DNA from 3 places in the Anaerosinus sp. genome. Region 3 is predicted to be linked to each of the others. Evidence: a T-box and tRNA genes for the amino acid it is inferred to sense, from the RefSeq annotation. Region 3 holds a T-box; the other regions hold tRNA genes.

Region 1 (4,549 bases), on a different contig from region 3:
TTCGTTTGCATTATGTTCAACCCAACCTGGTTTAGGGAAAATTTGTGTAAATTCTCTTTGTGCAACAGCAACAATGTTTGAGTTTTGATCAAAAAGGATTGATCTTGAACTAGTAGTACCTTGGTCTAACGCTAACACATATTTTTTTGTCATAATTCTCTAAGCACTCCTCGACATTAAATTTTATGAATTAACTTAATATGATATCTAGTTTTAGCAGATGTAATATAATATCAGTAAAACTAGATATCATTTTTCATAACAACTTTAAATATTACTTCAAAATCCCAAAGTATTAGATTAAGTTGATAGCTTTAGCAACGAAGTATGCAACAGCGCCACCAGCTAAAGGTCCAAGAATTGGCACCCAAGAATAAGCCCAGTCAGAGCTACCCTTTCCAGGGATAGGTAAGATCGCATGAGCTATACGAGGCCCAAGATCACGAGCAGGGTTGATTGCATATCCAGTAGGACCACCTAAGCTTAAACCTAAAGCCCAGATTAACATACCAACTAAATAAGGACCGAAACCTGCAGGTAATTGACCATTGTTTGCATTGAAGATTACCCAGATTAAGAACATAAGCATAAAAGTACCAATTGCTTCGCAAAGGAAGTTTGCACCATAGCTACGAATAGCAGGGCCAGTGGAGAATACACCTAATTTTGTAGCTTGATCTTCAGTAGCTTCCCAGTGTGGAAGATAAGCAGCCCAGGCAACAACAGCACCTAAGAAAGCACCAAATGTTTCAGCAACCATAGTTACAACAGCATGACCTGGTTGATAAACACCATTCATGGTTTTAGCAAGTGTAACAGCTGGGTTTAAGTCAGCTTGTGGAGCTCCTAATGAAACCGCAGTGAAAACACCTAACATACACGCAAATCCCCATCCAGCAGTGATTACAATCCAGCCGCTGCCTTCACCTTTGTTACCTTTTAAGATAACGTTTGCAACTACGCCGCACCCCATACAAGTAAGTACTGCGGTACCAAAAATTTCGCCTAATAAATTTTCCATGAGAATAAGTCCCTCCATTACTTTGTTTTTTAAGATGAAAAAATAATGTCTGATAAATCCTCTTAACCAACAAGCATTGCTTGTTCTTTTTTCTTTTTTTCAATCACCTCTTTTAGTATGCATTAATATGATAAGATGGGATGTCGTACTTTTTAGTCCAACTACACCCATTCACATATCCGTAACTCCTACAGCTATTATATTAGCTATTTTTTAATAAATTCCTGCAAGTCTTTTATATTTTTCTTACATTTCTGAAAAATATTTTCATATTTCACTTACAAAGGAAAAAGGTTTGAATATCTATAAAAATAAAAATATCTTAATATCTATTCACATTCCTTAAAATTAGCAAGAACATACAGTGAAAGACATTAAGATACATCTTCTTTATTAATTCAAACAACTCTCTGTCATCTCGCTGTTTATTTTCTTTAATTAATTTTATATTTGTATAATTAGATAAACTTTTGAAAAATCCTGCATGATTTTAATTTTTTTTATTTTTTTCTTACATCACTTCCAAAGCTCACGTTTACTTGTACTAACAGCATGAACTCCATTCTGAATAGCCAGCTCAATATCTTCCATCGTATGCATAAGCCCACCAGCTAAAATAGGTAAGTTTGTTTCTTTGACCAATTCCTCAATAATTGATTTTGGAACAGATGCTGGTAAAATTTCAACGGCATCAGGACGACAATTTCTTAATAAATTTATGCCTGACTTTAAAGCCTCAGAATCCATTACAAACAATCTTTGAATGACGATCATCCCTTCCTCGCGAGCAAATTTTACTAGCTGTGGCTTTGTTGTAATGGCTCCAGTAACACCTATGCGTGCGAGATACCTAATTCCTGACCGATCTTTACCTATTCCACCCAATAAATCTAAATGAACCAAAATACGTTTATTATGTTTTTTAGCTTCTTGAATGATAGACGGCAAAATAATAATATCTCCAAAAAGTAATATAATGCTAGATGATTTTATATTTAAAGCAAATTTAAAATCATCTACCGTCCTTACTGCAGGAACTATTGCTCCTTCCGAAAATAACTTATCACAGATGTTTTTTTGTTCCATAATCCCATATCAACTCTCTAATTTTTATTTTTTGTTATAAAGCCTCTAGGAGAATTATTTCGTCATTTTCAATAATTCTCCTTCTATATATTCTACAATATAAAAAATATTTTATATCTTGTATATTTATTATATTATTTTTTCTTTTTATATTGACATTTTTTTTTTGTCATAGTAGAATGTATATTGTCGTTAAGGCGTGCTGGTGTAGCTCAATTGGTAGAGCAGCTGACTTGTAATCAGCAGGTTGGGGGTTCAAGTCCTCTCGCCAGCTCCATAAATAAGGATGGGTTCCCGAGTGGCTAAAGGGAGCAGACTGTAAATCTGCCGGCTCTGCCTTCGTTGGTTCGAATCCAACCCCATCCACCATTAATTTGATATCGCGGGGTGGAGCAGTTGGTAGCTCGTCGGGCTCATAACCCGAAGGTCGCAAGTTCGAGTCTTGCCCCCGCAACCAAAACAAAAGTTAGTGATCGCTGATGTAGCTCAGCCGGTAGATCTTATCCTTGGTAAGGAATAAGATCACCCGTTTTCAATCCCGGTCATTAGCTCCATAAATACGGCGGCGTAGCTCAGTTGGCTAGAGCATGCGGTTCATACCCGCAGTGTCCGGAGTTCGAATCTCTGCGCCGCCACCATTTGAAATTAAAACTCGCGATTGCGAGTTTTTTTATTATAAGGTCATTATAATAAAGCAGAGGAAAGATGATCAAGAATTAAATTCTTACATCTTTCCTCTGCTTTTTATCGTACAAAAAATTTTAATAAAAATGCTACACTCCATAATATCGCTACCTCCAACCCAACATATTGTAAGATTGATAAATGCTCCATATCAACCGATGGCAACCAACTAAAAAAAACAATTAAAAACAAAAAGTCATTTGCTTCAAACTTCTTCATCACAACTCTGCTTCACAGCCTTATATAAAAATAATAGGAATAAGGATAAAATTATTCCTCATTCCTATTATAACCATCTTTTCTAAATGAATCAATCATGCTTGCCAAAAATTAAAGTATCAATTAAATCTATCAATTGTGCAATTTCTGGTTTTGAAATCTGACCATTTGCACCAATAGACTCACCTTTACGGCGCATTTCATCATTAATTAACGAAGAGAAAAATACCAAAGGTACTTCTTTTAAACGTTGATCTGCACGAACCAATGTCAATAAATGATGTCCGTCCATTTGCGGCATCTCGATGTCAGAAATAATCATTTTTACACTTTCTGACACTGGTTTATCTTCTCTAGAAATTCTACTTAACGCTTCCCATGCCAATTTACCATTACTATATTCATGTACATTACGATATCCAGCCTCATGTAATGTTCCAACTAAAAGATCACGTAACATTGGAGAATCTTCCGCTACAACAATCGGCTGTTTCGTTCTTTTTTCCTTAATATCATCATGAGTATCTTCAAAAGTAGTTAATTTTGCATTAATTTCAGGATTAATTTCAGCAATGATCTTTTCAAAGTCAAGCAAAAGAACAATTTTATCACTCATCTTAATTACACCAACAACCATAGATGTATCCCCAACATTAGGAGCAGGTTCCATCTCAGTCCATGAAATGCGATGTATCCTTGATACAGTATCGACTAAAAATCCCATATTATAATTATTAATTTCTGTAACAATTATATTTTTAGGCTCAATTTCTCCGCCTTCATTTAAACAACGCGGTAAATTAACTAAAGGCATTACTCTGCCACGTAAAGTAAATAAACCATCTACAAATGGATGAACCTGTGGCATTTTAGTAACGGTAACCGAATCACGATTGATAACTTCACGAACTTTTGCTACGTTAATTCCATAACTAACTTTACCAATATTAAACTCTACAATTTCAAATTCATTTGTACCGGTTTCTAGTAAAATTCCTTTTTTATCAACAGTATTGTCACTCATCGAAATTCCTCCACTCTATATAACATTTACTATCCCTTGCTTAAAATTAGAACTACATTTTTTTATCAAATTCGCTATCTGTGGAAAAAAATCCTGCCAAAAATTAAACATAAAATCTTATTCGTTGTTTTTCAAAAATGTCCATCCATCTTTTTGTTCAATTAGCTCATTTTTTAATAATGATCCCATTGCTCTTTTAAAAGCAGATTTACTAATATTGAACTTATCTTTTATTACTTCCGCTGAGGTTTCATCACTATAAGGCATTTTACCGTCACGAGTTTTGAGTAAATTTAGAATTTTTTCAGCATCAACTACAATGGCATTTTCTTTCACTGGGCGCATAGATACATTCAATCTGCCATCTTCGCGCAAAAAAGTAACTCTAACTTCTACCTCTTCCCCTACTCTAGGTCTAGAAATCATTTCGCCATTATACATAAAGGCAATATTGCGCGCTTCAGTAAAAATAAATGCACCTTGATCAGTATAATTGTAAACCGTGCCTTTTACTT
Region 2 (4,549 bases), on a different contig from region 3:
AATAGCACGAGTAAGGTCTAAAGTTACAGTACCAACTTTAGGATTTGGCATTAAACCTCTTGGACCAAGGATTTTACCTAAACGTCCAACCGTACCCATCATATCAGGAGTAGCTACAGCAACATCAAAGTCTGCCCAGCCTCCTTGAATTTTTGCAACAAGTTCATCAGAACCAACAAAATCAGCACCAGCTGCTTCTGCTTCTTTCACTTTGTCGCCCTTAGCAAATACTAACACACGTTTACTTTTACCAGTACCATGTGGTAATACAACAGCACCACGAACTTGTTGATCAGCATGTTTAGGATCTACACCTAATTTTACAGCAAGTTCAACACTTTCGTCAAATTTAGCTGTAGCCGTTTTTTTCACAAGCTCAATCGCTTCTTGCGGATCATATAATTTATCTTCAATAAGTTTTGCAACTTCTTGATATTTTTTACCGAATTTTGGCATCTTTCTTTCCCCTTTCGTGGTAATAGCGGTTATTCCTCCCACAGATATCAAATGCAGAATTAATCTACGATTTCGATACCCATACTGCGAGCAGTACCTTCAATCATGCGAGTAGCAGCTTCAAGGTTAGCAGCATTTAAATCTTTCATTTTGCTTTCAGCAATTTCCATAGCTTTAGCACGTGGTAATTTAGCAACTTTCTTCTTGTTAGGTTCACCAGAAGCAGTTTCAATACCAGCAGCTTTTTTAAGAAGAACAGCAGCTGGAGGAGTCTTCGTGATAAATGTAAAGGATCTATCTTCAAAAACTGTAATCTCAACTGGAATAATAAGTCCAGATTGTTGTGCAGTTCTTTCGTTAAAGTCTTTTACGAAAGCCATGATATTAACACCAGCTTGACCTAGTGCAGGACCAACTGGAGGAGCTGGAGTAGCTTTACCAGCAGGGACTTGCAATTTTACAAGTTTAACAACTTTTTTCGGCATTTGTATTACACCTCCTTAATATAAACCATTAAATCTTTTCTACTTGAGTAAAATCCAGTTCAACTGGAGTTTCACGTCCAAACATACTAACAAGAACTTTTATCTTGCTACGTTCAGGATTAATTTCTGTCACTGTAGCTTCAAAATTCTCAAAAGCACCAGAAGTAATTTTCACCGCTTGTGATACTTCAATATCAAACTTCGGCTTCAACTCTTCGATCCCCATGGATTTAAGAATTCGTTTCACTTCAGCATCTGTCAAAGGTATAGGCTTCGTTCCAGAACCAACAAACCCAGTAACACCCGGTGTATTACGAACAATATACCAAGATTTATCACTTACAATCATTTCAACCAATGCATATCCAGGAAAAACTTTTTTCTTCGTGACTTTCTTTTGGTCACCTTTGTATTCAACTTCATCTTCCATAGGAACAACAATGCGAAAAATCTCATCTTCCATTCCCATAGAATGAACTTTACGTTCTAGATTAGCTTTTACTTTATTTTCATAGCCTGAATATGTATGGATTACATACCATTTTTTTTCGGATTCCATCACTTAAGGGACGACAACTACGTCCCCCACCCCCTTAGCCGAATTAACGTAAAAAAAGTTCTAGCAAACGCGCAAATACTCCGTCAATTAAACCGATAAGCGCAGCTATAAACACTACAGAAATAAAAACCACACCTGTATACGCTATAAGTTCCTTTTTATTAGGCCATGATACTTTACGCATCTCCGCCTTTACTTCACGGAAAAATTTCTTAACACGTGAACCGTTAGCTTGAACAGCTGTTTCTTGAGCAGCCATCATTTCACATCCCCGTAACATACTGCTAGATACACCACAAAGTAAATTGGCAGGGGCAGTAGGACTTGAACCCACAACCAATGGTTTTGGAGACCACTACTCTACCAATTGAGCTATACCCCTATATCAAAACAAATTTAAGCAAAATTTTATTTTGTTTCTTTGTGTAAAGTGTGTTTTTTACAAAACTTGCAGTATTTGTTGAATTCTAATCTATCCGGGTCATTTTTTTTGTTTTTATTGGTCTGATAATTACGTTGTTTACATTCAACGCAGGCCAATGTAACTGCATTACGCATCCTATGCACCCCTCTTGCCTGAAAATATACTACATTTCAAAATGTCACTAATATAATTTATCATAATTAATCCAAGCTGTCAACAGCTTATCCACACCTTTTTCTATCAAGATTATTACAACAAAAACTTATTTTAAAAACCTTCACAGTAATAAGTTGAAATAAACAGATACTTATGTAGATATTTTACTTATTATATACATTAATAAAGCCTATATACATAAATTTATGATAAACAGATACCTTGACATAAATAAAAACCCCAATAGGGGTTTATTTTTTTGTTGGTGGCGGCGCAGAGATTCGAACTCCGGACACTGCGGGTATGAACCGCATGCTCTAGCCAACTGAGCTACGCCGCCGTATTTATGGAGCTAATGACCGGGATTGAACCGGTGACCTTATCCTTACCAAGGATACGCTCTACCGACTGAGCTACATCAGCGATCACTAACTTTTGTTTTGGTTGCGGGGGCAAGACTCGAACTTGCGACCTTCGGGTTATGAGCCCGACGAGCTACCAACTGCTCCACCCCGCGATATTAAATTAATGGTGGATGGGGTTGGATTCGAACCAACGAAGGCAGAGCCGGCAGATTTACAGTCTGCTCCCTTTAGCCACTCGGGAACCCATCCTTATATGGAGCTGGCGAGAGGACTTGAACCCCCAACCTGCTGATTACAAGTCAGCTGCTCTACCAATTGAGCTACACCAGCGTTAACAACCTCATTTATTGTACACCGTTTTTTTTGCTTTGTCAACACTTTTTTTGGTTGCGGGAGCAAGACTCGAACTTGCGACCTTCGGGTTATGAGCCCGACGAGCTACCAACTGCTCCACCCCGCGATGTGTTCTATCAACTGGTGACGATATATAATATTATCACATGTTTTTAAATTTGTAAATACCTTTTTGAAAATATTTTATCTTTTTTTTAAAAATTTATACATATTCTTAACATTTTACTGAAAATGTTAAGGTAAGACTTGATCCAGGTAAAGTTTCCACTCTATCTGAACCTTAGTTGATCTTATCCAGAAACTTAGCCGCCCGCCTATGCCCTGTGGGTATAACTAACTCCTCCTTATAAAGGTTAAAAGTCTTAGCGCAGCTTAGTTATCAGATAAAAGATGAAGAAAAATCAATTTTCTTCATCTTTCCATTCTCTATTTTACAAGATATTCGTATTTTTCTTTAAAGCGTTCAGGTGTTAAGTTAAATTCTTTTGCTAAAATTTTCAATTTATCCTCATTTATAAAATCATCTTTTACTAAACGAATCATATATTCTGTAGCAATAAAATAATTTAATGAATGAATATCCACATATCTTACTTTTGTTTTTCCTGTATTTTCATCGCGAATTTCTTCATATTTCAAAGGAACAATTTTATTATTTTGAATACTTACAACTGCATCCGTTCCACCCTCCATAAGGAAACTTACTGCTGCATAACCAAGCGATCGCGTATAATCAATATCAAAAGAAATCGGTGCAGCGCAACGAAGCTCATAACCAATTTCCTTATCTATAATCGTTACATTCAAACCAATCTTTTTCAATTCTATTATCACTAATTTTTTTAATACATCACCAAAATCAAGTTCAGAATAGCGAAGATGACCGTGATCATCAAAACAAGCTGCGCCTAGCACACTAAAATCTTCTGGAGCAATCCTGTCGATAACACCTTCTGCGATAACCGCTACACCATAGTTACGACCAGTTGCATTCCTTTTTACAATCGAACCAACAAGTAAATCAACTACATGTTGCAGCCTAACTTCCTTTGTTTTAAACTCTTCAGGAATGATTGTAATAATCGCTCCAGCACTTTTTCCCATGCCGAGCGCTAAATGTCCAGCTGTACGCCCCATAGCAATTGCAAAATACCAACGATTATTTGTCGTACGTGCATCTTCCATCAAATTTTCTAACTCTGTAGTGCCTAATGCTCTAGCTGTTTCAAAACCAAATGTACTAATCCCTTCAGGCAAAGGTAAATCATTGTCTATTGTTTTAGGTACATGAACGGAATTGATTACTTTTCCACATTTTCGTGCATATTCTGAAACCTTTGAAGCACTGAAAGCAGTATCATCCCCACCTATTGTGACCATATACGTTACACCAAGTTCAAGCAAAGTATCTACCACTCTAGCTAAATCATCTTCATTCTTGGTTGGGTTGTATCTAGACATATGTAGAATACAGCCACCATTTAAATGAATGCGACTTACCATATCATAATTCAAAACTACATAGTTTTTCTTTCCTTGTGCTAGATGTGAAAAACCATCATACATTCCCAATACTTCAATGCCTTGTTTATGCGCTTCCATCGTAACTGCACTAATTACACTATTCATTCCTGGTGCTGGACCACCACCGCAAATAATCGCCAATCTTTTCTTGTTTGTCATTCCATTTCCTCCTAAAATTTTTATCCTTGCTATCAGCTAAAAATTCACTTACAGATAGACAACGTTA
Region 3 (4,549 bases):
TCCGGAAGGGTTAATATGTCATTTGTGTTTGTTTTAAATATTACGTCATGAGCAATTAAAATATTTGATAAACCTTGTTGATCTTGCGTTAATTTTTGCTTGCAAAGGATTATTCCTGAAGCTGTAAAAATCAGGTGCTTTTTTTCACCGGAGCTGGCGGCAGAAATTAATCCTTTGATTGCTTCTTCCTTACAAGCTAGTTTTTCAAATACATTTAATAAAGATGATTCCGCCATACTATATTCCTCCTTAGGTTATATTTAATATTTATTGTAGTCATTTTATAATAAAAATCAAGGTTTGAAAGTGGCAGAGCATGAGAAATAAGCACCCTTTATACAAATAACAATGTATAAAATGGTGCTTATTTCTTATAGAAAGCTTAAAGTTTTATACTGAATGACTGGTTATTTTGCATTATGAGTTTCAACATTCATAGCACCATTTTGATTCATAATCTGAATGGCTTGTTGAACTTTGTTTGCATCTGTTTTAATAACTGCTAATGTTTTGCCATAAGCAACTTCATTATTGTACTCTTCACTCTTATCACTAGGAATGCCCCAATCAATTAATCCGCCTGTGATTCCGCCACCAACAGCACCTGCGATTGTTGCAGCGATTGGACCCGCGGCTATGATTGGCCCAATGCCTGGAATTGTTAAGGCACCAGCGCTCAATAATAATCCGCCAATACCTCCAATAGCACCGCCTGCCATAGTTCCATCAGCAATAGAGTCATCACTGCCCATATTGTTTACAACATTATCATTGGTTTTTTCCTTGGAAATGATGTTGATTTCTTCAATGGTAAAGCCGCTTTGACGTAATTGGGCAGCGGATTCTCTAGCGGCATTTAAGCTAGAGAAAAGCCCAACAACAGCTTGAGGGATTCCGGATTGTTGATTCATCGTGTCTGTAATATTTGCTTGTTGATTATTGCTTGATGCCTGCGTAGTATTTTGTGCTTGATTTTGATTTGCAGTCGAGTTCACCTGATTTGTGTTGCTTTGTGCACTATTATATGATGTAGTAAGAGGAGAAGTTGTCCCTTGATTTTGAGCATTTGTTGAATTATTTTCCACTTTTTTGCCTCCTTTGATAAAAAAACATATGAAACACTTTTTATAGTTTATACAATGTTTGTCCATATATACATCAAATATATTTTGTAATGAATTGCATATACTAAGTATAATATAAATAATAAAAAGGTTTTTTTCGGTAAGTGTCAAATAAATAATGATTATATGATTAAAATAGGGATGGTGCTGAAATGAAGAAAGCCGAAACAATGATGGATGAAGTTATAGAATTAATTCGAAATGAAGAAAAAGTTAAAACGTTAAAAATTGAAAAAGATTATGAGGTTGAAGGTAGAACGGCATCATATCCCATTGATTTATACTGGGAGTTTGAGGGTGGAAATGGGATTGTATATAAAGTGATTATACAAACTAGGCAGATGGATAAATCCGTAGATAGAAATCGATTATTTCATTTTGCTAATATTTTGCAAGATATTTCTGGTCAAGTTATGGGAGTCATTTTCACGCAGCCTGTTTATGAAAAAATTGTAAAAGATGTTGCTAGAGATGTAGGGATTGTTCTTTATGAGATGACAGGAGTGAATGATAAACCAACATGGCAGCCGTTGATTGGCGAAGTTAAGATTGAATTTGATAAAGAGTGGGCAAAGGCGGAAAAAGAAAAACATGGGTTAGGGGATCAAATGATTTCTTATCATGGTGAACCCAAGGAATCCTTTTTATATAATGAATCCGGACTATGCGTTGACTCTATAGAAGGAATTTTTAATGATTATATAAAAAAGCAAGAGGCGAAAAATGATTTTTCCGAGGTGGCAGTCGAGCATAAATTTACAGAAAATATATATTTACAAACGGGACATCCCTTAATTCCAAAAGTTAAGGTCAATGCCGTTTCATTTAAACTGACTTTTGAAAATATTGCAAAAGTTGAAACCGGAGAGATTATCCAGAATATTTTCCATGCAGCATTAAAAGCGAGATTGAATTAAAGATTGACATTATTTATCTGATTGAGCTATAATATTAAAATAAAATTATATTGTAAAAGTAATGATGAGGACATGGTATCAATGTAATTGTTTTCAGAGAGAGATGTGAAAGCTGTGAGCATTTTATTCAATTGTTGATATTACTACCTTTGAACTGTAGGCTGAAATAGTAGTAAGCTAAGCCGGGGAATACCCCGTTATCTAAATGAAGGTGGATAGGTACTTTATTATCTATCAATCAGGGTGGAATCGCGAAGTATAATAACCTCGTCCCTTTATGGGGATGAGGTTTTTTTATTTTTAGGAGGTAGTTATTTTGATAAAATTAATGTTAAAAGATGGCGCTGTACGTGAAGTGAAAGAAGGCACAACTTTATTAGAATTTGCGCAAACTTTAAGCCGCAGTTTAGCGAAAAGCGTATTAGTGGCAAAAGTAGATGATGTTGTAGTTGGTTTAGATACAGAGTTAACGAAAGATGCAAAGGTCGAATTGTTAACTTTTGCTGATAGTGAAGGAAAACATGCGCTTAGACATAGTGCTTCACATATTTTGGCTCAAGCTGTACAACGTTTATATAAAAATGTGCAGCTTGCAATTGGTCCAGCAATTGAAAATGGATTTTATTACGATTTTGATGTTGAAAAACCATTTTCGCCAGAAGATTTAGAGAAGATTCAAAAGGAAATGGAAAAAATCATACAAGAAAATTTATCAATCGAGCGCAAGGAATTAAGTCGTAAAGATGCAATTAAAATGTTTGCAGATAAAGGTGAAACATATAAAGTAGAGCTTATTAATGATTTGCCAGAAGATGCTGTAATTTCTACGTATCAACAAGGTGAATTTGTTGATTTATGCGCTGGCCCGCATGTGCTTTCAACAGGAAAAGTGAAAGCTTTTAAATTGCAAAGTATTGCAGGTGCTTACTGGCGTGGCGATGAAAAACGTAAAATGTTACAACGTATTTACGGAACGGCTTTTGAAAAGAAAGCAGAGCTTGATGCATATTTGACCATGCTTGAAGAAGCTGCTAAACGTGATCATCGTAAATTAGGGCGTGAATTAGATCTATTTAGTTTACAAGAAGAAGGACCGGGCTTTCCGTTTTTTCATCCAAATGGAATGATTATTCGCAATGAATTAGAAAATTTCTGGCGCCAATTACATCGTGAGTATGGCTATAAAGAAATTAAAACTCCAATTATTTTAAATCGTAAATTATGGGAACAGTCAGGACATTGGGATCATTATAAAGAAAACATGTATTTTACGCAAATTGATGGTGAAGATTATGCGGTAAAACCAATGAATTGCCCAGGTGGAATTTTGGTATATCGTACACAACATCATAGTTATCGTGATTTGCCACTTCGTACGGCAGAGCTTGGGCTCGTACATCGTCATGAATTGTCTGGGGCATTACATGGATTAATGAGAGTGCGTAATTTTACGCAAGATGATGCACATATATTTATGTTGCCATCGCAAATTAAAGATGAAATTCAAAAAGTAATTGATTTATTTGATAAAGTATATAGTACGTTTGGATTATCTTATCATGCGGAATTAAGTACCCGTCCAGAAAATTCAATGGGTAGTGATGAAGTATGGGAAACTGCTACAAATGCTTTACGTGATGCATTAAATGAACGTGGTATGGAGTATATTGTTAACGAAGGTGATGGTGCATTTTATGGACCTAAAATTGACTTTCATTTAAAAGATTCCATTGGTCGTACATGGCAATGTGGGACGATTCAACTAGACATGCTATTGCCTGAAAAATTTGATTTAACTTACGTAGGTGAGGATGGACAAAAGCATCGTCCAGTTATGATTCACCGTGTTGTATACGGCAGCATTGAACGCTTTATTGGAATTTTAATTGAGCATTATGCTGGTGTGTTCCCAGTATGGATTGCACCTGTGCAAGTAAAAATTCTAACGATTGCTGATAAACATGCAGAGTATGCAGTTGCTTTAGAAAGAGAAATGTTTGCAAAAGGAATTCGAGCTGAGGTTGATGACCGCAATGAGAAAATTGGCTATAAAATTCGTGAAGCACAAATGTCTAAAGCACCTTATATTATTGTTGTTGGTGATAAAGAAATGGAAGAGGGACAAGTTGCGGTTCGCAAACATGGGGAGAAAAATAGCATAGTTCAATCTAAAACAGAATTTATTAATGAAGTAATAGAAAAAATTCAGAAAAAAGCATAAAAGGTATTGACATTATATCATTTAACTGATAATATAGCTAAGTGAGTTAAATACGTGTGAAGTAGAAGCCATCCGCTTCTCACCTTATGGCGCTTAGTCAATAAGGTAAGATGAATTATTAATATTTATTATTGTAATTTACGGGTGGCGTGTGCTGCCCGTTTTTATTTTGTATGTATACACAATTTTTTTAGGAGGTGAATCTCAATTAGTAAAGAGAATCCAAAAATTAATGAAGAGATTCGGGCAAGAGAAGTTCGCGTAACGAGTCCGACTGGTGAACAGCT

Evidence for each region. The T-box of region 3 lies ahead of thrS (threonine--tRNA ligase). A T-box ahead of a tRNA ligase gene usually reads a tRNA of that ligase, here a tRNA-Thr.
Region 1: it has a tRNA-Thr gene. The T-box ahead of thrS (threonine--tRNA ligase) is inferred to sense a tRNA for this amino acid. The anticodon was not compared.
Region 2: it has a tRNA-Thr gene. The T-box ahead of thrS (threonine--tRNA ligase) is inferred to sense a tRNA for this amino acid. The anticodon was not compared.

Annotation. Positions count from the first base shown of each region.
Region 1 is NZ_CBDNNH010000002.1:160,659-165,207, reverse strand. It holds gene glpK (glycerol kinase GlpK) at 1-153, opposite strand, end outside; gene ACWZFG_RS01090 (MIP/aquaporin family protein) at 296-1,039, opposite strand; gene ACWZFG_RS01085 (glycerol-3-phosphate responsive antiterminator) at 1,538-2,107, opposite strand; tRNA gene ACWZFG_RS01080 (tRNA-Thr) at 2,309-2,384, shown strand; tRNA gene ACWZFG_RS01075 (tRNA-Tyr) at 2,392-2,476, shown strand; tRNA gene ACWZFG_RS01070 (tRNA-Met) at 2,489-2,564, shown strand; tRNA gene ACWZFG_RS01065 (tRNA-Thr) at 2,583-2,661, shown strand; tRNA gene ACWZFG_RS01060 (tRNA-Met) at 2,669-2,745, shown strand; gene ACWZFG_RS01055 (hypothetical protein) at 2,852-3,010, opposite strand; gene ACWZFG_RS01050 (chemotaxis protein) at 3,102-4,034, opposite strand; gene ACWZFG_RS01045 (CvfB family protein) at 4,152-4,549, opposite strand, start outside.
Region 2 is NZ_CBDNNH010000010.1:152,760-157,308, forward strand. It holds gene rplA (50S ribosomal protein L1) at 1-456, opposite strand, end outside; gene rplK (50S ribosomal protein L11) at 516-941, opposite strand; gene nusG (transcription termination/antitermination protein NusG) at 970-1,500, opposite strand; gene secE (preprotein translocase subunit SecE) at 1,544-1,759, opposite strand; tRNA gene ACWZFG_RS05630 (tRNA-Trp) at 1,807-1,882, opposite strand; gene rpmG (50S ribosomal protein L33) at 1,909-2,058, opposite strand; tRNA gene ACWZFG_RS05640 (tRNA-Met) at 2,344-2,420, opposite strand; tRNA gene ACWZFG_RS05645 (tRNA-Thr) at 2,428-2,503, opposite strand; tRNA gene ACWZFG_RS05650 (tRNA-Met) at 2,522-2,597, opposite strand; tRNA gene ACWZFG_RS05655 (tRNA-Tyr) at 2,610-2,694, opposite strand; tRNA gene ACWZFG_RS05660 (tRNA-Thr) at 2,700-2,775, opposite strand; tRNA gene ACWZFG_RS05665 (tRNA-Met) at 2,830-2,905, opposite strand; gene pfp (diphosphate--fructose-6-phosphate 1-phosphotransferase) at 3,226-4,482, opposite strand.
Region 3 is NZ_CBDNNH010000021.1:19,130-23,678, reverse strand. It holds gene ACWZFG_RS10580 (hypothetical protein) at 1-236, opposite strand, end outside; gene ACWZFG_RS10575 (hypothetical protein) at 408-1,085, opposite strand; gene ACWZFG_RS10570 (hypothetical protein) at 1,277-2,041, shown strand; T-box leader at 2,094-2,319, shown strand; gene thrS (threonine--tRNA ligase) at 2,358-4,262, shown strand; ribosomal protein L20 leader region at 4,316-4,438, shown strand; gene infC (translation initiation factor IF-3) at 4,464-4,549, shown strand, end outside.